DNA from 4 places in the Streptomyces sp. NPDC058637 genome. Region 3 is predicted to be linked to each of the others. Evidence: riboswitches for the same ligand, from Rfam matches in the RefSeq annotation. Region 3 holds a riboswitch; each other region holds the start of a gene.
The links. A riboswitch is a leader RNA that binds a small molecule or an ion and turns the genes downstream of it on or off. The one in region 3 is predicted to bind cyclic di-AMP.
Positions count from the first base shown of each region.

Region 1: another riboswitch for cyclic di-AMP. It lies ahead of ACFWVP_RS13675 (transglycosylase family protein); the one in region 3 lies ahead of ACFWVP_RS32855 (peptidoglycan DD-metalloendopeptidase family protein).
Region 2: another riboswitch for cyclic di-AMP. It lies ahead of ACFWVP_RS07150 (NlpC/P60 family protein); the one in region 3 lies ahead of ACFWVP_RS32855 (peptidoglycan DD-metalloendopeptidase family protein).
Region 4: another riboswitch for cyclic di-AMP. It lies ahead of ACFWVP_RS18020 (M23 family metallopeptidase); the one in region 3 lies ahead of ACFWVP_RS32855 (peptidoglycan DD-metalloendopeptidase family protein).

Region 1 covers NZ_JBHXRD010000011.1:86,669-92,327, forward strand. The annotation lists gene ACFWVP_RS13665 (septum formation initiator family protein) at 42-512, opposite strand; gene eno (phosphopyruvate hydratase) at 625-1,911, opposite strand; gene ACFWVP_RS13675 (transglycosylase family protein) at 2,196-2,897, opposite strand; cyclic di-AMP (ydaO/yuaA leader) riboswitch at 2,898-3,068, opposite strand; gene ACFWVP_RS13680 (transglycosylase family protein) at 3,359-4,351, opposite strand; partial or broken gene ACFWVP_RS13685 (cytochrome P450) at 4,457-5,659, opposite strand, start outside.
Region 2 covers NZ_JBHXRD010000005.1:197,790-203,448, forward strand. The annotation lists gene ACFWVP_RS07135 (GNAT family N-acetyltransferase) at 1-722, opposite strand, end outside; gene ACFWVP_RS07140 (NlpC/P60 family protein) at 783-1,853, opposite strand; gene ACFWVP_RS07145 (hypothetical protein) at 2,215-2,568, shown strand; gene ACFWVP_RS07150 (NlpC/P60 family protein) at 2,726-3,913, opposite strand; cyclic di-AMP (ydaO/yuaA leader) riboswitch at 3,912-4,071, opposite strand; gene pcrA (DNA helicase PcrA) at 4,330-5,659, shown strand, end outside.
Region 3 covers NZ_JBHXRD010000050.1:30,788-36,446, reverse strand. The annotation lists gene ACFWVP_RS32870 (helix-turn-helix domain-containing protein) at 94-822, shown strand; gene ACFWVP_RS32865 (DUF6126 family protein) at 899-1,072, shown strand; gene ACFWVP_RS32860 (tyrosine-protein phosphatase) at 1,169-1,978, opposite strand; cyclic di-AMP (ydaO/yuaA leader) riboswitch at 2,385-2,556, shown strand; gene ACFWVP_RS32855 (peptidoglycan DD-metalloendopeptidase family protein) at 2,561-3,505, shown strand; gene ACFWVP_RS32850 (SGNH/GDSL hydrolase family protein) at 3,737-4,564, shown strand; gene ACFWVP_RS32845 (GNAT family N-acetyltransferase) at 4,621-5,097, shown strand; gene ACFWVP_RS32840 (STM4011 family radical SAM protein) at 5,051-5,659, opposite strand, start outside.
Region 4 covers NZ_JBHXRD010000016.1:52,903-58,561, forward strand. The annotation lists gene ACFWVP_RS18010 (M16 family metallopeptidase) at 1-307, shown strand, start outside; gene ACFWVP_RS18015 (M16 family metallopeptidase) at 334-1,716, shown strand; cyclic di-AMP (ydaO/yuaA leader) riboswitch at 1,909-2,077, shown strand; gene ACFWVP_RS18020 (M23 family metallopeptidase) at 2,091-2,903, shown strand; gene ACFWVP_RS18025 (GntR family transcriptional regulator) at 3,125-3,829, shown strand; gene ACFWVP_RS18030 (HPr family phosphocarrier protein) at 4,011-4,292, opposite strand; gene ACFWVP_RS18035 (GNAT family N-acetyltransferase) at 4,458-5,659, shown strand, end outside.

The DNA.
Region 1 (5,659 bases), on a different contig from region 3:
GGTCTGTATGTATCGGTGCGCGTACGGGGGCGGCGCCGGAGTCATTCCCGGTCCGCGCTGTCGACGCCGTCCCAGAGGTTCGAGTGCCAGGGCCTGCCGGTCGCACCCGGTTCCCCGCGGCGGACCTCCGCCGCGTCCGGGTCGATCACCGTGTAACCGGTCTCCCCGGGCATGACGTAGTGCAGATGCTGACGGGCGAGCCGGCGGATGTACGCGTCGTCCTGGAGACGCGCCTTCTCGTCGCGCAGCTCCTCCGTCCGCTCGTGCGCCTCCCGCGAGAGCCTCTCCTGATCCGCGATCTGGTCGCGCTGGGAGATGTACTGCCGCATCGGGTAGGCGAGGGCGACCACCAGGGAACAGACGATCAGCGCCAGGAACGCGGCCCGGCCGGTGAGCCGGGAGCGCCGGGCCTGACGGCGGTTCTGGGACCGGTAGACGCGGGCCGCCGTCTGCTCACCGAGCAGCCGCAGCCTGGTCGTGGTGGAGAACCGGTCACGATCCTTCCCGGCCATCTCTCACGCCTCCCCGTTACGCACGTCCGTCCCCGCACACGGTACGGGACCGGGTGCGGGGACGGACGGAGGCTGGTGCCCGAAGAGGGGCTCAGCTCCTGCTGTCGGGCTGTCAGCCCTCGAAGCGGAACCGCGGGAACGCCGAACGGCCCGCGTACACCGCGGCGTCGTCGAGGATCTCCTCGATGCGCAGCAGCTGGTTGTACTTGGCGACACGGTCCGAGCGGGCCGGGGCGCCGGTCTTGATCTGACCACAGTTCACGGCGACGGCGAGGTCGGCGATGGTGACGTCCTCGGTCTCACCGGAGCGGTGGGACATCATGCACTTGAAGCCGTTGCGCTGGGCGAGCTCGACGGCGTCCAGGGTCTCGGTCAGCGAACCGATCTGGTTGACCTTGACGAGCAGGGCGTTGGCCGAGCCCTCCTCGATACCGCGGGCGAGGCGCTCGGGGTTGGTGACGAAGAGGTCGTCGCCGACGATCTGCACCTTGGCGCCGAGCTTGTCGGTGATGACCTTCCAGCCGGCCCAGTCGTCCTCGTACAGCGGGTCCTCGATGGAGACCAGCGGGTACGCGGAGACGAGCTCCTCGTAGTACTCGGTCATCTCGGCGGCCGAGCGGGACTTGCCCTCGAACTCGTAGACGCCGTCCTTGTAGAACTCGGACGCGGCGACGTCGAGCGCCAGACCGATGTCACGGCCCGGGACGTAACCGGCCTCCTTGATGGCCTCGATGATGAGGTCCAGGGCGGCACGGTTGGACTCGAGGTTCGGGGCGAAGCCGCCCTCGTCGCCGAGACCGGTGGACAGGCCCTTGGTCTTCAGGACCTTCTTCAGCGTGTGGTAGATCTCCGCACCCCAGCGCAGGGCCTCGGAGAAGGACTCGGCGCCGATCGGCGCGATCATGAACTCCTGGATGTCCACGTTGGAGTCGGCGTGCGAGCCGCCGTTCAGGATGTTCATCATCGGAACGGGCAGCAGGTGCGCGTTCGGGCCGCCGAGGTAGCGGAACAGCGGGAGGTCCGAGGCCTCGGACGCGGCGTGGGCCACGGCCAGCGAGACACCGAGGATGGCGTTGGCGCCGAGCGAGCCCTTGTTCTCGGTCGCGTCGAGGTCGAACATCGCCTGGTCGATGAGGCGCTGCTCGGTGGCGTCGTAACCGACGAGCTCCGGGCCGATCTGCTCGATCACGGCGAGGACGGCCTTCTCGACACCCTTGCCGTGGTAACGGTTGGGGTCACCGTCGCGAAGCTCGATGGCCTCGAACGCACCGGTGGAGGCACCGGACGGAACGGCAGCACGTCCCGTGCTGCCGTCGTCGAGGCCAACCTCGACCTCGACCGTGGGGTTGCCCCGGGAGTCGAGGATTTCCCTGGCTACGACGACGTCGATGGACGGCACGAGGCATCTCCTTCTGGGATATGACACTGGTTGTGCAGGGTCACTGTGGCCTTGCGACACGAGCCTAACCGGCCCGGCCCGCCGCGTCGGCCGACCGCCCGTCCCCTGGGACGAAAAAGGACCCAAGGGACCGCATTACGGGCAAAGCTCAGAAATTTACTGACTGGTAACTACAACAGTTGAACGGTCCCCTTCACGGACGCCCCCGAAAAGGCCCCGGCCCGGCGCGCACTGGGGTGAGCGCGCCGGGCCGGGGAGCACCGCCGGGAGGAGGGACCCGGCTGCTACTTCAGGTGGAGCTGCTGACCCGGGAAGATCAGGTCGGCGTCCTCGACGATGTCGTCGTTCAGGTCGAACAGCTTCTGCCAGCCGCCCTTGACGTCCTTCGCCCCGGCGATCGTGCTGAGGGTGTCGCCGGCCTTCACCTTGTACTCGCCGTCACCCTTCTCGACCTTGTCGCCGGTCGGGGTGGTGACGGTCTTCTCGGCCTCGGGGGCCGTGCGCGTCTCGCTGCGGCTGGCGGGCTGCTCGGCCTTGCGCTCCGGCTGGGCCGCCGCCTTCGGCTCGGCCTCGCTCTGCGCGGAGCCGGTGTCGACGCCCGGGTCCACACCGTCGTTCGTCAGGCCACCGGCACCGGCGCAGGCCCAGGCGCCCGGGCCCTGCAGGTCGAGGAGCTTCTCCGCGGTGGCTATCTGCTGGCCCTTGGTGGCCAGGTCGGCACGGGAGGCGTACTGGGTGCCGCCGGCGGCAGCCCAGCTGGACTGCGAGAACTGCAGGCCGCCGTAGTAGCCGTTGCCGGTGTTGATGGACCAGTTGCCACCGGACTCGCACTGCGCGACGGCGTCCCACGTGGCGACGGAGGCGGCGGAGGCACCGGTGGCACCCATCAGCGGAACGGCCACGGCCGCGCCGGTGACGCCGGCCAGGGTGGCGATACGGACGGCCTTGGACGGGCGACGGTGCTTGCCCTTGCGCGAAAGCAGCATGGTTCTCCTCACCGACGCCTACGAGGTGAGCTGTCGGGTTCGGGCCTGTGAGTTGCCCGGTCGCCCGTACTGAAAGGCGACTTCACCCCGAGCCGGTCCTCGCCCGTCTTCCGACGGCCGGGTCCGGCACTTACCTGGGTCCCCCGCTCCTGCCTACGGCGCTTTACGCGTCTGTCCCCTTCGGCCGACGGCAGGATTCGGCGTGACGGTCGAAGGTGCCCGCGGTGCGAGCAGTTCAGACCGTAAACACACGCAACGCCTACATTCAAAGATGGACATAACTGGCAATCAGCACTTACCGCCTCAGGGAGCGAGGTCGTTTCCGCAGGTCGGAGGCGATGCGGGCCGAGCGGGCGGACGAGGCGCGCCAGTTCAAGCAAAGAGACCCATGTCTCACTTACACATAAGTGGACATAGGCCTCTGAACTACCCCTGATTTTGGGGCGTTTTCCCGCTTTTGATCAGTTGCCGACCGTGGTCTCCGCGGGGGTCCGCGCGTCCTTCCCGGCATCCTCCGCGTCCGCCTGGAGGCCCAGGTCGAGACTCTGGCCGGGCAGGATCAGATCCGGGTCGGAGCCCAGCTCCACCTTGTTGGCCGCGTAGAGCGCGGGCCATCCACCGGGCAGCTCCCGCGCGTCCGCGATCGACCAGAGGTTGTCGCCCTCGCGGACGGTGTACGTTCCGTCCGCGCCCGTCTCCGCGCCTTCGCGGGCCCCGGAGTCGCCGCGCGAGGCGTGCCGTCCGGACTCGCGCCCGTCCTCCAGGTCCGTCCCGGTGCCCGCATCGGGGGCCGGTGTACCGCGGTGCTTCCCACTCGTCTCGCCACTGCCCTTCGAGTCGCCGGACGCCTCGGAGGCTTCGGGGGACGGGGTGGCGGAAGGCGACGACGACGACTCGGACTTGCCTTCTTCGTCGGCCTTGTCCGTCTTGCCGTTGTTGCCGTTGCTGCCCGTCCTGTCCGCTTCGTCCGCCCCGGCCCTCTTGTCCGGCGTTTCGACCGAGGGTGCGCCCGACGGGGTGGCCGTGTCCGTGGGGTCGGCGGACGGCTCACCGCCCGGGTCGACGCCGGGCAGTGTGCCGTCCAGCGCGAGTCCGGAGATCACCGCGCAGCTGGGCCACGCCTGCGGGCCCTTGTCGTCCAGCACCTTCTCCGCGACCGATATCTGCTGCGAACGGCTCGCGAGGTCGGCACGGGCCGCGTAGGCCGTGCCGCCGTAGGCCGACCAGTCGTCCTGCGAGAACTGCAGGCCGCCGTAGTGGCCGTTGCCGAGGTCGGCGCTCCACATGCCACCGCTCTCGCACTCGGCGACCCGGTCCCAGGTCGAGGCGTCGGCGGCGTGCGCGCCGGTCGCACCGAGCAACGGGATGGCGATGGCCGATCCCGTCACGCCCGCGGCGACGACGATGGCGGGTGCCTGACGAGGGCGGCGGTGTCTGCCATTCGCGGAGCCCATGGGATTGCCTTCCGTGTGACTGACGTGTGACGGGTGAGTCGAACGGTGAACCTAGCCGTACTCGAACGTGTGTCACAAGTCGATGCAGCGGAGATCACGTGAAAGTCACAGAGTTGACAGAGTGTCATTTTTTTCGGACCTGGTGTCCGGGCTCGAACCGCACCGGAAGTGTCCGCAGTCCGCGCATGATGAGCCCGCCCCGCCATCGCAAATCGGCAGGTTCCGCGGCGAGCCGCAGGTCGGGGAGCCGACGCAGCAGTGTGGCCAACGCCGCCTGCCCCTCCAGCCGGGCCAGCGGTGCCCCCAGGCAGTAATGGATGCCGTGCCCGTATCCGAGGTGCTGATTGTCACTCCGCGCGAGGTCCAGCGTGTCCGCGTCGCGGAACCGTTCCGGATCACGGTCGGCGGCGGCCAGCACGACGAGGACGGGGTCTCCGGCCGCGATGCGCTGTCCGCCCAGGGTGACGGGTTCGGTGGCGTAGCGCCAGGTCGCCAGCTCCACCGGGCCGTCGTAGCGCAGCAGTTCCTCGAGGCCTGTGGCCAGCAGGTCCGTCTCGCCCGCCGCCAGTGAGCGTTCCAGCCGCATCCGCTGTTCCGGGTTGCGCAGCAGGGCGTACGTTCCGTTGCCGATGAGGTTGACCGTGGTCTCGAAGCCGGCGAAGAGAAGGATGAACGCCATCGCGGCGGCCTCGTTCTCGGTGAGGTGTTCGCCGTGGTCGCTCGTCCGGATGAGCCCGGAGATCAGGTCGTCGCCGGGATTCTCCCTTTTGCGGTGGATGAGTTCGGCGAGGTAGCCGCGCATCTTCTTGACCGACCTGGCCACGCCGCCGCGCGGCCCGCCGCCGTGCCGGATCATCATCCCGGCCCAGTCCCGGAAGTCGTCCTGGTCCTCCGGGGGCACCCCAAGCAGGTCGCAGATCGCGTAGATGGGGAGCGGGAAGGCGAAGTCGTGGATGAGGTCCGCCTCCCCCTTCTCGACGAAGGTGTCGATGAGGCGGTCCGTCAGCTCCTGCACGCGCGGTGCGAACTCCGCGACCCGGCGCGGGGTGAACGCCTTGGAGACGAGCCGGCGCAGCCTGGTGTGGTCCGGCGGGTCGATGTTCAGCAGGTGCGTCATCAGCTCCGCCTTGCGCTCCCCCGGGATGCCCGTCTTGCCCTTGGCGTTCGCCGACCCGGCGTGGTGTGCCGGGTTCTTGGAGAGCCGGGTGTCGGCGAGGGCCTGTCTGGCGTCCGCGTACCTGGTCACGAGCCAGGCCTCGACGCCGCTGGGCAGCGCGGTGCGGTGTACCGGGCTGTGCTCGCGGAGCC
Region 2 (5,659 bases), on a different contig from region 3:
CCGACCCTGCGGTAGCCGATGCCCGCGTAGATCCGCTCGACCTCCGGGCTGCCCGGCTCCAGCCACACGGTGTGGCAGCCGCGTCCGAACGCCGTCGTCGTCAGCCAGGCGGACAGCGCGGCGCCGACGCCCCGGCGGCGGAAGGCCTCGGCGACCGCCAGACCGGCCAGCTCGCATATTCCGTCGACCGGGACCGAGCAGCCGCCCGCCCCGGCGGGCTCGGAGCCGAGCACGGCGAGCGCCGCGACGCCCCCGCCGGTCACGGCCCCGCGCAGCCAGGCGATCTCGCCGCCGTCGGGGCCGCCCTCCCCGCCGAATCCCGTGTGCTGCACGGCCGCCGCCGCGGTGAACTCCGCGTCGGTGACGGGCTCGGCGACCTGGAGCCCGTCCACCTGCTTCGGCGTGAGCAGGTCGTCCGGGGCGCAGGCGAGCACCGGGGCACGGTTCTCCACGGTGAAACCGGCGGTCAGCAACGCCGGTTCGACCGCGGGCGCCCAGGCGGGCAGGTACTCCAGCCGGGGCAGCCGGTCCCGCTCGCGGAACGCCGCGACGAGGTCGGCGACGTCCTGTGCGGTCGGTTCCGCACCCCGGTCCGGAATCGCGTAGTTGGCGAACTTCAGCTCCCAGCCCGGGTTGTGACGCACGGTGAACGGGCCCACCCGGTAGTGGTCGGGGGAGCGGAGGGTGAGCGCACGGGCATAGCTCTGGACATCGGTGTCCACGGGCACGGTGGGGCCCTCTCTCTCGCGGATCCCGGTCGGTCCGGCCGGTCGGCGCGGAGCCTATGCCACCCGGGTCGCCCCCGCGAAAGGCATTTCGCTGATCGGCGCGATACGGACCGGTGCGCCCGGTCGCGGGGCGTGGATCATCTGGCCACCGCCGATGTAGAGCCCGACGTGGGTGATTCCTGGGTAGAAGAACACCAGGTCCCCGGGTGCCAGTTCGGAGCGCGCGACGCGTCGGCCCGCGTTGATCTGCGTGTAGGTCGTCCTCGGCAGCGAGACGCCCGCGGAACGCCAGGCGGCCTGGGTGAGGCCGGAACAGTCGAAGGAGGAGGGGCCGGTGGCGCCCCAGACGTACGGCTTGCCGAGCGCCCCGTAGGCGAAGGCGATCGCCTGCGCCGAGCGGGCGTCGGGGGCGGCGACGGGGCCGCGGGGGGTGCCGCGGTCGGCGCGCACGGCCGGGCCGCCGTGCCCCGCGTCGGCGGAGCGCTCGTAGTCGGCACGCTGGGCCTCGGTCAGGGTGGCCAGGAGCCGTTGGGCGTCGGCCAGCTTCGTGCGGACCGCCTCCTTGTGCTTCCTCAGTTCGGCCTGGCGGGATTTGAGGACGGCTAGCTCGTCCTCGGCCCGGGCGCGCAGCTGTGCGACCTCGCCGATCTGCCGGCGTACGCCGTTGATCGCGCCGGCCTGCCGGTCACCGGCCCGGTCCAGGTAGGAGGCCCGCTCCAGGTACTCGTCGGGGTCGGAGGAGAGCGCCAGCCGGACGGCGGGGTCGATGCCGCCGCTGCGGTACTGCGCCGCGGCGAACGAACCGAGGGCGTTGCGCGCGGCGTTGAGGCGGTCGGTCCGGCGCGCGGCCTCGTCGCGCAGCGCGTCGAGGGACTTCGCGGAGGCGGTCGCCTTCTCCTTCGCGCCGTTGTACTTCTCGGTGGCGACCTCGGCGTCGTGGTACAGCCGGTCGACCTTGGCCTTGACCTGGGCCGGGGAGAGCTGGGGCTCGGCCTGGGCGGCGCCTTCCAGGGCGGTGGCGGTCGCCGCCCCGGCGAAGGCGAGGGTGGCCGCGGTGCGGGCAGCAGGCCCGGTGAACAGGCGCTGCTTGGGCTTGCGGTGAGCGGCTTTGCGATGGGCGGCCACGGGGGCGTGGGTCCTTCCGTTCGACTGCCCGCCGGGGGATACCTGCGGGCCCGCCGGGAGTGCGGCGGCGGGCCACCTGGAAAAGGGGGAGTGGCCCGCCGCCGGATCTCCTGGCGGGGTGACCGGGGTGCCGCCCCGGTACGGGTCGGCGGTGAGGAATCGGTCACCTGGGAGGGACGCTAAACCCGAGGCACGGGGAAGAGTCGTAATGACAGTTATTGGCGCGATGTGACGTTTCGGTCTCGTCGAATGACTGGAAAAATCAACCGCAGTCCGGCAATTCGCACCAGGTGTGAACGAATTCGTAAGGAAGTCCTACCTGGCCGAAGAGTGGTGATATGCCCGCGGCTAGGCTGCGGCCATGGACGTACTCATCAATGTCTTCGTGGCCCTGCACATCATCGGTATCGCCTCCCTGCTGGGCGGCTTCCTGACCCAGATGAAGGCCATGGGGGCGGGCACCGCCCGCTTCGTGCCGGCCATGCTGCACGGAGCGCTGACCATGCTGGTGACGGGCATCGCCCTCGTCGGGCTCAACCAGGCCGACGACCAGGCGGTGAACAACGTCAAGATCGGCGTCAAGCTGCTGGTCCTGATCGTGATCCTGGCGCTCGTGTACGTGAAGCGGGACGAGGAGAGGGTCGGCAAGGGCGCCTTCGCCGCGGTCGGCGGGCTGACGGTCGCCAACATCTTCATCGCCACGCTCTGGACCTGAGCCGGCCTCCGGGCCTGAGCCGGCCTCCGGGCCTGAGCCGGCCTCCGGGCCTGAGCCGGCCTCCGGGCCTGAGCCGGCCGCTGTCGTGGGCGGTGCGGCTGTGTCGCGGGCGGGGCGGGCGTACGACTCGTATGCCCGCCCTTCGCGCGCCCGCGTGTCACGCCGGGCGCACGCTGCCGTAGATCGGCATGGAGTAGATCGACTCCTCGCGGACGTTCGCACCGGGCTTCGGCGCGTGGATCATCATGCCGTCGCCCTTGTAGACGCCGACGTGGCTGATGTCGTCGTAGAAGAAGACCAGGTCACCGGGCTGCAGATCCGCCGTGGCCACCCGGGTGCCGGCCTCCACCTGGTCCCAGGTCGTCCGGGGCAGGGTGACGCCCGCGGCCTTCCAGGCGGCCTGGGTGAGGCCCGAGCAGTCGTACGAGGCCGGGCCCGTCGCCCCCCAGACGTACGGCTTGCCGATCTGGGCCCGGGCGAAGGCGAGGACCTTGTCGGCCTTGGCCGCGTAGCCGCTGTCCGAGCCCGTCTCGGAGCCCGTGCCGGAGCCCGTGTCGCCGCCCGTTCCGGTGCCGGAGCCCGCCTCCTCCTCCTTCGAGGCCGCCTCCTCGGCCGCCCGGTCGGCCTCCGCCTTCGCGGCGGCCTGCCGGCGGGCGAGCTCCTTCGCCTTGCGCTCGGCCTCCGCCTCCTTCTCGCGCTCCAGCTCCGCGAGGCGCGCCTTCTCCTCGGCGGTCAGCTCCGACAGCAGCGAGCGGGCCTCGGTCAGCTTGTTCCGCACCTGCTGCTTGCTGGTGCGCAGAGTGGCCTGCGACTCGGTGAGCGTCTCCAGGCTCTTCGTCGCCTCGACCCGCTTCGCCGCGGCCTCGCTCTGCTGCGTACGGAAGTCGGCGACCGCCTTCTGCTGCCGGCTGGTCATCCGCGCCATCAGCTGGTCCTGGTCGAAGTACGCCTGCGGGTCGTCCGCGAGGAAGAACGTCGCCGTCGGGGCGATCGCACCGCCTCGGTACTGCGCAGCCGCGTAGTGGCCCAGCTCCCGGCGCGTCTCGTTGAGCCTGTCGGCCCGCTCGGCCGCGGCCTCCAGCAGCGCGTCGACCTTGGAGCGCTGCTGCGTGGACGCGGTCTTCGCCTTGTTGTACTCCTGCGTCGCCGTGCCCGCCTGGCGGTACAGGTCGTCGACCTTCTTCCGCACTTCCTCGATGCTGGGCCTGGGCTCCGCCGGGGCGGCCGTCGCGCTCTGCGTCGAGAGCAGGGTGACGGAGGCCAGCGCCGCCGTCGTGAGGCCGACGGCCGGGGTGGTGGTGCGTACCCGCGGGCGCGGCTTGCGATGCGATGCCAAGGCAGGCATCTCCTTCCGTGGACCGCCTACCGGGTTAGCTGTCGGGTTCGGGCGGAACGGAAGGCTGCCCTACGGTCCTGGGGAACGGACCGATTCACCCCGGTGCTGCGTGTGGGTCCCCGGTTCCGGCTCCCGCGAGGGCGGCACGGATTCGGCGGGGGTGCCCGCGTGGCGTGGGTCGCCTCGAAGCGGTGACGGGTCACCCGCCGAGCACGCTAGCCAACCCGTGGTGTCCCTGTGAAGGTTGATGTTCGATATGCCCGATACATTTCCGTGACCTTTCCGGACCGGCTGCCCGCCGGGCGGCGACGGACCCCGGATTCCTACGCACGGTGCGCGGCCCGTCTCCGTACGCGTACGGATTTCGGTCCTCGTTCGGAATGCGGCCCCGGGTTGTCGGTGCGGCGGCCTAGACTCGACCAGCGATGAGCAGCCTCTTTGACGACAGTTTCCTGACCGGCCTCCAGCAAGCGGACGAAGGCCCCCCGCCGCCCCCCGAGGGCCACGCGCCCGAGGCGGTGCCGGAGGGGCTGTTCGAGGACGTCTTCGACACGCCCCCGCCGCCGCGTGACGCGTACTACCGCGACGGCGCCCCGCGCCCGGTCGTCGACTCCGCCGCGCTGCTCGACGGGCTGAACACCGAGCAGCGCGCCGCCGTCGTGCACGCGGGCTCTCCGCTGCTCATCGTCGCCGGGGCGGGCTCGGGCAAGACCCGCGTGCTGACCCACCGGATCGCCCACCTGCTGGCCGAGCGCGGGGTGCACCCGGGGCAGATCCTGGCGATCACCTTCACCAACAAGGCCGCCGGTGAGATGAAGGAGCGCGTCGAGCAGCTCGTCGGGCCGCGCGCCAACGCCATGTGGGTCATGACCTTCCACAGCGCGTGCGTGCGGATCCTGCGCCGCGAGTCCAAGCTCCTCGGCTTCACCTCGTCGTTCTCGATCTACGACGCCGCCGACTCCAAGCGGCTGATGGCGCTGGTCTGCCGTGATCTGGACCTCGACCCGAAGCGCTACCCGCCGAAGTCGTTCACGGCGAAGGTCTCGAACCTGAAGAACGAGCTGATCGACGAGGAGACCTTCGCCGGTCAGGCGAGCGACGGTTTCGAGAAGACGCTGGCGCAGGCCTACGCGCTCTACCAGGCACGGCTCCGCGAGGCCAACGCCCTGGACTTCGACGACATCATCATGACGACGGTCCACCTGCTCCAGGCGTTCCCCGACGTCGCCGAGCACTACCGCCGCCGCTTCCGGCACGTCATGGTCGACGAGTACCAGGACACCAACCACGCGCAGTACACCCTCGTACGCGAGCTGGTGGGCCCGGCGGGAGAGGCCGACGCCCCCGGCGAGCTGTGCGTCGTCGGTGACGCGGACCAGTCGATCTACGCCTTCCGCGGCGCGACCATCCGCAACATCCTCCAGTTCGAGGAGGACTACCCGGACGCGAAGACGATCATGCTGGAGCAGAACTACCGCTCCACGCAGACGATCCTGTCCGCGGCCAACGCCGTCATCGAGCGCAACGAGAGCCGCCGTCCCAAGAACCTCTGGACGAACGCCGGCGCCGGCACCCGGATCACCGGCTACGTCGCCGACACCGAGCACGACGAGGCGCAGTTCGTCGCCGACGAGATCGACCGGCTGACGGACGCCGGGGACGCGAAGGCGGGCGATGTCGCCGTCTTCTACCGCACGAACGCCCAGTCCCGCGTCTTCGAAGAGATCTTCATCCGCGTCGGGCTGCCCTACAAGG
Region 3 (5,659 bases):
CGACTGCTCCAGGGCGCTCCACGGCGCATCAGGGCTTTTTACCTCTCAGGCAAAAAATTTGCCCGAGAGGAAAGATCCTGGCTCAATGGAAGCATGAATCCTCCCGAAGGAGGGGTGGCCGACGAGGTGCCGGGGGTCGCGCCGCGCCTGCGTGACCTGCGCCGCAACCGAGGTCTCACCCTGGAGACCGCCGCCGGGCGGGCCGGGCTCTCCCCGGCCCATCTCTCCAGGCTCGAAACGGGCCGCAGGCAGCCCTCATTGCCCATGCTGCTCGGACTTGCCCGCATCTATGGTACGACGGTCTCCGAGCTCCTCGGTGAGATGCCGCCCGAGCGGGACGCGATCGTGCGCGGCGGCGCCGTCGGCGGGTCGCCGCGAGGACCTTTCGGAGGGATCCCCTTCGGAGGGGGTTCCGGGGGAGCCTCTTCCGCGGGTATCTCCCAGGGGTCTTCCGGTGGCTCCTCGGGCGGCTCCTCGGGCGGTGGCGGCGCGGAGGCCGACGGCTGGCTGTACCACCAGGCCGGTGCCTCGGGCCGCGCCATGCAGGCGCTGCGGGTGAGCGTCCCGTACGGAGCCCAGAGCGATCTCGTACGCGTCCATCCCGGCGAGGAGTGGCTGTACGTCCTCGACGGGCGGCTGCGGGTGGCCCTGGGGGAGACCGTGCACGACCTCGACCCGGGTGACAGCGCGCACTTCGACTCGCTCACCCCGCACCGGATCGCCGCGCTCGACCGTGGCGGTGTGCGGCTGCTCTTCGTCCACACGCTGTTGCAGAGTCCCGCCGCCGAGCTGTGCCTGGGCGGCGAGGTCCACCGCGGGTGAACCCCGCCCCGCCCCGCTCCACCACTCCGTAGACCCTTCGTCCCCTCGGCCCGAGCGGTCGAAAGAGAGGACTCTCATGTCTGATTCATCCAACTATGACCCTCTCACTCCGCGCAGGCCCGAGGGTAAGGACACGCAGGAGCGGAAGATGCCCCGAGGCGTGGTCATCCGGCTCTTCGCCTACCTGGTGGCCGGGCACGTCGTCGCGGCCTTCCTCTTCATCCTGTTCACCGTGGCGGGCAAAGGCTGACCCGCCCGGCGCGACGGCCGGCCGGCCCGGGGCCGGCCTCTCGTTCGGATCATGCCGGCCCCGCTCCCTGCCCCGGCCTGATCCGAACGAGAGGCCCTAGGCGCCCTCGACCAGGCGCTCGCGCAGCTTCTCGCGCGTCGCGGGGGCAAGCTTCAGGCCCTCCGTGAGGTAGCGCTCCGTGCCGCCCCAGGTGTCCTCGATCGCCGTGAACGCGGCGTCGAGGTAGTCGGAGTGCGCGCCGAACAGCGGATTGAGCAGTTCCATCACCTCTTCCGACATCCCCGCCGAAGAGGTGTCGCTGCGCCGCACCTTGTAGCGCCGGTGCGCGTCGTTGGACTTCAGGTAGTCGGCCTCGATGGCCTCCTTCTCGACACCGACGGCCAGCAGCGAGATCGCGATCGACAGGCCCGCCCGGTCCTTGCCCGCGGCGCAGTGCATGAGCGCGGGGACGCTGTCCTCGGCCAGTGCGTGCAGCACCCGGCTGTGCTCGGCCGTGCGGTCCTTGATGATCGACCGGTACGAGGCGATCATGCGGTCCGTCCCCCTGTCGCCGGCGAGGATCGATCGCAGCTGCTGGATGTTCCCGTCACGCACGAGCCGCCAGAACTCGGCGCCGTCGGCCGGGTCCGAGAGTGGAATGCTGACATTCCGGACGCCGGGCAGTTCCACGTCATGACCGTCGAGCTTGCGGTCCGCCGCGTTGCGGAAGTCGAAGACCGTGTGCAGGCCGAGGCCGGCGAGGAAGGCCGCGTCCGCCTCGGTGGCGTGCGCCAGGTGGCCGCTGCGGTAGAGGCGTCCGTGCCGGACCTTCCCGCCGTCCGTGGTCGGGAGCCCGCCCACATCGCGGAAATTGCGGACACCGGTCAGCTCGATGTCGGTCGACGGAACCTCTGGCAGCTGCGTCACAAGGACTCCTGGAGTGTCTGGCGTCGGCGCGGCTCGCCGACGAGGCCACGCTCGCGACGATACGACATGCGTTCATCGGACAACCGTCTCGGCCGCCGCCCTGTTTTCAGGTCCGCGCGAAAGAGGACGAAATCGAGCAATGTCCGTATTGATGCATTTGGCAGAACATGCCCTGCTTGCATGGGAGATGGGTCGGGCAGGTGAGCGGGATCATATCCGTGACGGTGTGTGGCGGAACCGCGGGCGGGTATTCCGGACGCCGCGCGGAAAGCCAAGATCCGTAATCCACGGAGTGTGACCGTAATTCCCGGCGGGAAATGAAGAGCGGATTCCGGTTCGCAACCGGCGGCTTGTTCCCGGCGTCCTGGCTCGCTTACGGTCACGGTCAATCCGGACGGAACGCCTAATCCTGCCGCCGCCCGGAATCCGCACCGACCAACGTGTGGCAGGAACGGGGGAACCAGGTAAGCCGCCGGCCGGAGGGATCCGGAACGGCTCGGGGTCAAGTCGCGTCCAGCGCGGCCGGGCATCTCCAGTCCGAACCCGACAGCTCACCTCGTAGGCGCCGGAGAGGAACTCCCCATGCCCGCAAAGGGTAAGCACCGTCGTACGAAGACCGGCCCCATCACCCGAGGCGTCCTCGCCGCCGGGACCGGTGGCGCCGTTCTCGCCCTTCCGCTGATCGGCGCCACCGGCGCCCACGCGGCGGAGCAGGCCGCGCCTGCCGCCAAGTCCGCCGCGAGCGCCGCCCACAGCGCGCCCGCCGCCTCGGTGGCGAAGAAGCAGAGTGCTCCGAAGACCTACTCCGTGGTCTCCGGCGACTACCTGTCGAAGATCGCGGCCGACCAGAAGCTCAAGGGCGGCTGGGAGAAGCTGTACAAGGACAACCGCGACGTCGTCGGCGACGACCCGAGCCTGATCTTCCCGGGCATGAAGCTGACCCTCGGCGCCAAGGCGTCCGGTTCGGCCGAGCGGTCCGCGCCCAAGGCCGCGCCGTCCGAGGCGACCCCCTCGAAGGCCGAGTCGGCGCCCAAGGCCGCCGCCCCGGTCGAGAAGGCCGTAAAGGCGACCGACACCGCCGACACCTCCGACTCCACCGCCGCTTCCGCGGGCAACAGCTCCGGCTGGGCCGCCCCCGTCGCCGACGCCAACGTCACCACCCAGTACCGCGCCTCCGGCGCCAGCTGGTCCAGCGGCTACCACACCGGCTCCGACTTCCAGGCCGCCTCCGGCACCGGCGTCCGGTCCATCGGCCCGGGCACCGTGGTCTCGGCCGGGTGGAGCGGTTCGTACGGCAACGAGGTCGTCATCCAGCACAGCGACGGCATGTACTCCCAGTACGCCCACCTGTCCTCGCTCGGTGTCTCCGCCGGCCAGACCGTCACCGGCGGCCAGCAGATCGGCCTCTCCGGCTCCACCGGCAACTCCACCGGCCCGCACCTCCACTTCGAGGTCCGCACCGGCCCGAGCTACGGCTCCGACGTCGACCCGATCGCGTACCTGCGCTCGCACGGCGTCGCCATCTGAGCGTCTCCATCCGAGCGTCTCCATCCGAGCGTCCGCGTCCGGCATCTTCGGATGAGCGACTTCAGGTGAGCGTCTCCGAATGGCGTGAAGAAGAGGGGCGGTGCGCGACTGCGCGCCGCCCCTCTTCTTATTCCGGCTTTACCAAAACCTGACCGGGTGGTCTTTCTCACCACCCGTCAACCCCCTATTACGGTCGCGTAGGTCACAATCGAAGGTGCAGGATATGCGCTTGTGGCAGACGATTCGAGAAACACACGACGAGGCATCATCGGGTCGTACGCAGCGATTGGCGACAGCTTCACCGAAGGCGTCGGGGACCCCGGCCCCGACGGGAGGCTCCTCGGCTGGGCGGACCGGTTCGCGGTCCTCCTCGCGGACCAGCTCCCGGTCCCCGGAGCGGTGGTAGGTCCCGCGGACGGCCCGCACGGGAACTTCCGGTACGCCAATCTCGCCGTACGCGGACGCCTCCTCGACCAGATAGTCGCGGAACAGGTCCCCCGCGCCAAGGAGCTGGCACCGGATCTGGTGAGCTTCTGCGCGGGCGGCAACGACATCATCCGGCCCGGCTCCGACCCGGACGACGTGGCGGAACGCTTCGAGCGCGCGGTCGCCGAACTGACGCAGGCGGTCGGCACCGTCATGGTCACCACCGGCTTCGACACCCGTCACGTCCCCGTACTCCGGCACCTGCGAGGCAAGATCGCCACGTACACCGCCCACGTCCGGTCCATCGCCGACCGCTACGACTGCCCGGTCCTGGACCTGTGGTCGCTGCGGTCCGTGCAGGACCGCCGCGCCTGGGACGACGACCGGCTGCACCTCTCGTCCGAGGGGCACACCCGGGTCGCGCTGCGTGCCGCCCAGGTCCTGGGACTCGACGTACCGGCCGACCCCGACCGGATGTGGCCGCCGCAGGTACAGCGCAGGACGATCGAGGTGCGGCGCGACGACATCCACTGGGCGCGTGAGTACCTCGTGCCGTGGATCGGACGACGTCTGCGCGGCGAGTCCTCCGGTGACCACGTCGAGGCCAAGCGCCCCGACCTGCTCCCCCTGTGAGCCCTCTGACGGACGGTGCGGTCCCCGCGGCTCCCGTACGGAGCGGTCCGTCGCCCCTGCCCGCGCCCTGCGCGGAGTGGGTGCTGCGCGCCGCGCGGGCCACGGACGTCGAGGCGGTCGCGGAGCTGCGGGCCGTCGTCATGCGCGCGGACCTGGAACGCCTCGGCCGCTACGACGAGCACAGGGTGCGGCAGCGGCTGCGGGACTCGTTCTCCACCCGCCACACCTCCCTCGTCCTGGCCGGCGGTGAGTTCGCGGGATGCGTCACCGTCCGGCCCGCCGACGACGGGAAGCTGCTGGAGCACTTCTACCTGGCCCCGCGCCACCAGGGCCGGGGGCTCGGATCGGCCGTGCTGCGCACGGTGCTCGCGGACACCGACCGTAAGGGCGTGGCCGTGCGGCTGAACGTCCTGCGCGGCAGCGCCGCCCGCCGGCTCTACGGGCGTCACGGATTCGTCGTGGAGTCCCAGGACCCGGTCGACGTCTTCATGGTGCGACGTCCGGCAGGCCCGGGCGCCGCTCCGCGAGCCTGACCGGCGACAGCGTGAGGGACTGCCCGCGGGCGGTTGCGGTCCGCGGGCGGGCGGGTATCCGCTCCAGGACACCGCCCGCGAAGACGTCGTACAGGGGCAGCGTCTCCAGGTGCACGTAGCCGATGTGGCAGTCGCACACCTCGGCCGGACAGCCACGCGGCCCGAGGGAGCGCCGGTAGCTGCCGTCGTAGAGGTTGCCAAGCTCGGCCCGGACGAAGTGGCAGCGCCGCACCGTCCCCTCACCGTCCACCGAGATGACGGACTCGCCCGTCCGGCAGGGCAGCCCCGCCGAACGGTGCGGGTGCCTGCTGTACGGGAACAGCGGGTCCAGGGCCGTCCACCGGTCGGCCTCCTCGTCCGTGTAGGTGTGCCCCTCGGCCGCGTTGATCCAGAGGTACACCTCGTCGGGCAGCGCGGCCCGCAGCCGCCGGGCCTCAGCCAGGTGGTCGTCCAGCCCCACGACCCCCACGCTGTAGCGCACCCCGAGGTCCGACAGCTCCCGGCACCTGCCGAGGAACCGGTCGTACGGTGTCTGGCCCGGGTGATACGTGCACCACAGGGC
Region 4 (5,659 bases), on a different contig from region 3:
CGCCGAGGGCCCCACGCCCGAGGAAATGGAACGGGCGCAGGCCCAGTTGGAGCGGGAGTGGCTGGACCGGCTCGGTACGGTCGCGGGCCGCGCCGACGAACTGTGCCGGTACGCCGTCCTGTTCGGTGACCCGCAGCTCGCCCTGACCGCGGTGGGACGGGTGCTCGACGTCACCGCGCAGGAGGTCCAGGAGGCCGCCCGGGCGCATCTGCGTCCCGACAACCGTGCCGTCCTGGTGTACGAGCCGGTCGACGCAGACGCCGACGAGTCGGACGGCACCGACGCGCCCGAGGGGGCCGACAAGTGAGCGACGCCGCCGTGACTGGAGTAGCGATGGAGTACCACCCGCAGCCGACCGCAGGCGAGGCCAGGCCCTGGGCCTTCCCCGCACCCGACCGCGGCGCCCTGCCCAACGGCCTGACCGTGCTGCGCTGCCACCGCCCCGGCCAGCAGGTCGTCGCCGTGGAGATCTTCCTGGACGCGCCCCTGGACACCGAGCCCGAGGGCCTGGACGGCGTTGCCACGATCATGGCGCGTGCGCTGTCCGAGGGCACGGACAAGCGCTCCGCGGAGGAGTTCGCCGCCGAGCTGGAGCGCTGCGGCGCCACCCTCGACGCGTCCGCCGACCACCCCGGGATCCGTGTCTCCCTGGAGGTCCCGGTCTCCCGGCTGGCCAAGGCGCTCGGCCTGGTCGCCGAGGCGCTGCGGGCACCCGCCTTCTCCGAGAGCGAGGTGGAGCGCCTGGTCGGGAACCGTCTCGACGAGATCCCGCACGAGCAGGCCAACCCGGCCCGGCGCGCGGCCAAGCAGCTCTCCAAGGAGCTCTTCCCCGCGACGGCGCGGATGTCTCGCCCGCGCCAGGGGACCGAGGAGACGGTGCGCCGCATCGACGCCGCGGCCGTACGCGCCTTCTACGACGCGCATGTCCGCCCGTCCACCGCGACGGCCGTGATCGTCGGTGACCTCACCGGGGTCGACCTGGACGCGCTGCTCGCCGACACCGTCGGTGACTGGTCGGGCAACGCCGCCGTGTCCCGCCCGGTACCGCCCATCACCGCGGACGACACCGGCCGTGTGGTCATCGTCGACCGCCCGGGAGCCGTCCAGACCCAGCTGCTGATCGGCCGGATCGGCGCCGACCGGCACGACAGCGTGTGGCCCGCCCAGGTCCTCGGCACGTACTGCCTGGGAGGCACGCTCACCTCCCGGCTGGACCGAGTGCTGCGCGAGGAGAAGGGCTACACCTACGGGGTCCGCGCGTTCGGTCAGGTGCTGCGCTCGACCGCACCCGGATCGGCCTCCGGGGCGACCGGTGCCGCGATGCTCGCCATCAGCGGTTCCGTGGACACGGAGTCCACCGGACCCGCGCTGGACGACCTCTGGAAGGTCCTGCGCACCCTGGCGGCCGAGGGGCTCACGGACGCCGAGCGCGAGACCGCCGTGCAGAACCTCGTGGGCGTCGCTCCGCTGAAGTTCGAGACGGCCGCCTCCGTCGCCGGCACCCTGGCCGACCAGATGGAGCAGCACCTCCCGGACGACTACCAGGCCCAGCTGTACGCCCGCCTGGCCGAGACCGGCACGGTGGAGGCCACCGCCGCGGTGGTCAACGCGTTCCCCGTCGACCGGCTGGTCACCGTCCTCGTCGGGGACGCCGCACAGATCGCGGACCCCGTCAGGGCGCTCGGGATCGGTGAGGTGTCGGTCGTCAGCGGCTGACGTATCGGAGCAATCCGGACCCCGGCGAGGACGTTCTCGCCGGGGTCCTCCCGTTTGTCCGTGTTCGCGATGAATGTCGCCCCATCTTCTGTGGGATGTGCGACAAAAGGCCTGATCCGTTTGGCGTCGGAAAGCCGTCCGGCCTAGCGTCGGGCCGGCTGTCCGCCAGACATATGCCGCGTCCGCGGCGCCGGACAGTCATCGCCGAGTCCCCGTCAGGCGCGAGCCTGGGGAGCCGGGGACCCACGAAGTCCCTGGGGTGAATCGGATGCCTGCGTCCCCGCACGGGGCGGAGGAGTCCGTAGGAGACCTTCCTGCTCCGAACCCGTCAGCTAACCCGGTAGGCGAGAAGGAAGGAAAGGATCAGCCCCTCCATGGCGTTCACCCGTGCCACCGGGAAGCACCGTGCCCCGAGCCGCCTGACGCGCAGGAGCGCCCGGGTCGCCGGCATCGCGGCTCTGGCCACCACCGGCGTCATCGGCGGTGTGTCCTCCCCGGCCCTCGCCGCGGACTCCGAGGCCCTCACCGCGGCCGGCACCGGCCTGACCCAGGCCGTCGCGATCGACTCCACCCTCGCCGACCAGATCGCCGCGCAGGCGAAGGCCCAGCAGTACCAGGCCGACCTCGCCGCCGAGGCCGAGGCGAAGGCGAAGGCCGCGGCCAAGGCGAAGGCCGAGGCCGAGCGCAAGGCCGAAGCCGAGCGCAAGGCCGAAGCCCGTGCGGCCGAGGTCCGTGAGGCCGAGGCGCGCGCCACCCGTGCGGCCGAGCGCGCCCGGCTGAACGCCTTCCACCTCCCGGTCGCCGGCTCCCAGGTGACCACCGGCTACAGGTCCGGCGGTGCTCTCTGGTCCTCCGGCAGCCACTCCGGTGTGGACTTCCGGGCCGCGTCCGGCAGTTCCGTCGTCGCGGTCGGAGCCGGCACGGTCGTCGAGGCCGGCTGGGGCGGGGCGTACGGCAACAACATCGTGCTCCGGATGACGGACGGCACGTACACCCAGTACGGCCACCTCTCCTCCATCGGCGTCTCGGTCGGCGAGAGCGTCACGTCCGGCCGGCAGATAGGCCTGTCCGGCTCGACCGGCAACTCCACGGGACCGCACCTGCACTTCGAGGCGCGGACCACCCCCGAGTACGGCTCCGACATGGACCCCGTCGCCTACCTCCGCGCGCACGGCCTCCAGGTCTGACCCCGCCCCGCGCCACACCGTCGGCGAAGGCCCCGGCACCCGCCGGGGCCTTCGTCATGCCACCGGGGGAGGCGCGCGCCGAAGCTCCGCGGAAGTGCTTTCCGGTCAGAAGATATGCATGGATTCCGCTCTGCCGTCGGAAATTGCGGAGGATTGCAATAGAGTCACAGAACAGGCGTCGATCGGCCGCGTTTCGCGGGGATTAAGGCGGAGGTTCGGACATGCGCATTCCCGCGCATTCGGTATGCACGGCAATCCGTGACGACATCGTCTCCGGTGTCTTCGAGCGGGGCAGCCGCCTCACCGAAGAGGTGCTCGCGCGTCGCTACGGGGTCTCCCGTGTCCCGGTACGCGAGGCACTGCGCACCCTGGAGTCCGAGGGGTTCGTCGTCACCCGTCGGCACGCCGGGGCCTGCGTCGCCGAGCCCACGGAGCGGGAGGCCGCCGACCTCCTGGAGATGCGGATGCTCCTGGAGCCCCTGGGTGCCGCGCGCGCCGCCCAGCGCCGCACGGAGGCGCACCTCAAGGTGCTCCGCGGCCTGGTCAGGCTGGGGCAGGAGCGGGTGCGCCGGGGCGAGGGGGAGGACCTGCGCTCCCTCGGCGGCTGGTTCCACGAGACACTGGCCCAGGCTTCGGGCAGCCCGGCGCTGATCGCGCTGCTCACCCAGCTGCGGCACAAGATCGCCTGGATGTACGCGGTCGAGCAGCCGGCCCGCCCCGCCGACTCCTGGGCCGAGCACGGTGCCCTCGTGGACGCCGTGGCACGCGGCGACGCGGAACGGGCCAGGACCATCGCCGCCCAGCACGCGGAGCGCGCCACGGTCGCACACCGGCTGCGCCGCACGGACCGGGCGGGGAACACGGTGGGTCCGTCGCGGGTGAGGACTTCGCAACAAGCCGTAAACATCGGGGGCGTCCGTCATTAACAATTGCGCCGTATACAAAGAAGGTAATTGTCGAGGGGCTTTCTTTTTGCTGCCCTGATTCGGATCGACCGGGCATTTTTCCCCGTTGCTCTTTCGGCCCTTCCGTGAACAGAAAAGCCGCGGTACCCCGAGGGGTACCGCGGCTTTGCCGCAGAAAGAATTACGGCGCGGGCCGGCCGGTTCAGACGGTCTCCGGAAGCTCCTCGAGCCCTTCGGCGACCAGCTTCGCCAGACGGTCCAGGGCGGCCTCGGAGTTGTCCGCCTCGGACGCGAGCACGATCTCCTCGCCACCCTGCGCGCCCAGGCCGAGCACCGCGAGCATGGACGCGGCGTTCACCGGGGAGCCGTCGGCCCTGGCGATCGTCACGGGCACACCGGAGGCCGTGGCGGCACGGACGAAGATGGAAGCGGGGCGGGCGTGCAGGCCCTCGGCCCAACCGACGTTGACGCGGCGCTCAGCCATTGGTTCTGCCCTTCACGTGTCGATAGGTTGTCTAGACCAGTCTCTCATGCAGTGCGTACTGCTGTGCCCGGCCTCCGGCCCGGAGGGCCACCGTCGATCGGCCCCCTCAGCGTGCCCGCGCACCGAACCCTCCGCTACCGGTGCGACGGGCCGTAGGCTTTGCCCATGGAGCCCATGCCGGAGCAGAGTCCGCACCATGCGTACCCCGATCACTGGGAGGCGGACGTGGTGCTCCGCGACGGTGGCACCGCGCGGATCAGGCCCATCACCACGGACGACGCCGACCGGCTGGTCAGCTTCTACGAGCAGGTCTCCGACGAGTCGAAGTACTACCGCTTCTTCGCCCCGTATCCGCGTCTCTCGGCCAAGGACGTGCACCGCTTCACCCATCACGACTACGTCGACCGGGTGGGTCTGGCCGTCACGATCGGCGGGGAGTTCATCGCCACCGTCCGCTACGACCGGATCAACGAGCAGGGCAGACCCGCCTCCGCGCCCGCCGACGAGGCCGAGGTCGCCTTCCTCGTCCAGGACGCCCACCAGGGCCGTGGCGTGGCCTCGGCGCTCCTCGAACACATCGCGGCGGTCGCCCGTGAGCGGGGCATCCGCCGCTTCGCCGCCGAGGTGCTGCCCGCGAACAACAAGATGATCAAGGTGTTCCGGGATGCCGGATACACCCAGCAGCGGAGCTTCGAGGACGGGTCCGTCCACCTCACGCTCGATCTGGAACCGACCGCCGAGTCCCTCGCCGTCCAGCGCGGCCGTGAGCAGCGGGCCGAGTCGCGCTCCGTTCAGCGGCTGCTGGCCCCCGGCTCCGTCGCCGTCGTCGGCACCGGGCGCGCGCCCGGCGGAGTCGGCCGCACCGTGCTGCGCAACCTGCTCGGATCCGGCTTCACCGGGCGCACGTACGCCGTGAACCGGTCCTTCGACGAAGGCACGGCCACGGTCGACGGCGTCCCCGCGCACCGCTCCGTCGGCGAGATCGGCGAACAGGTCGACCTCGCGATCGTCGCCGTCCCCGCCGACCGGGTCCCGGAGGCCGTCGCCGACTGCGGTGAACACGGGGTCCAGGGCCTCGTCGTCCTCTCCGCCGGTTACGCCGAGCGCGGTGCCGAAGGACGGGAACGGCAGCGTGAACTGGTCCGGCAGGCACGCTCGTACGGCATGCGGATCATCGGCCCGAACGCCTTCGGCATCATCAACACCTCCGACTCCGTCCGCCTGAACGCCTCCCTCGCCCCCGAGTCGCCCGAGGCCGGCCGCATCGGCCTCTTCACCCAGTCCGGCGCGATCGGCATCGCCGTCCTGTCCGGCCTGTACCGGCGTGGCGCGGGACTGTCGACCTTCATCTCGGCGGGCAACCGCGC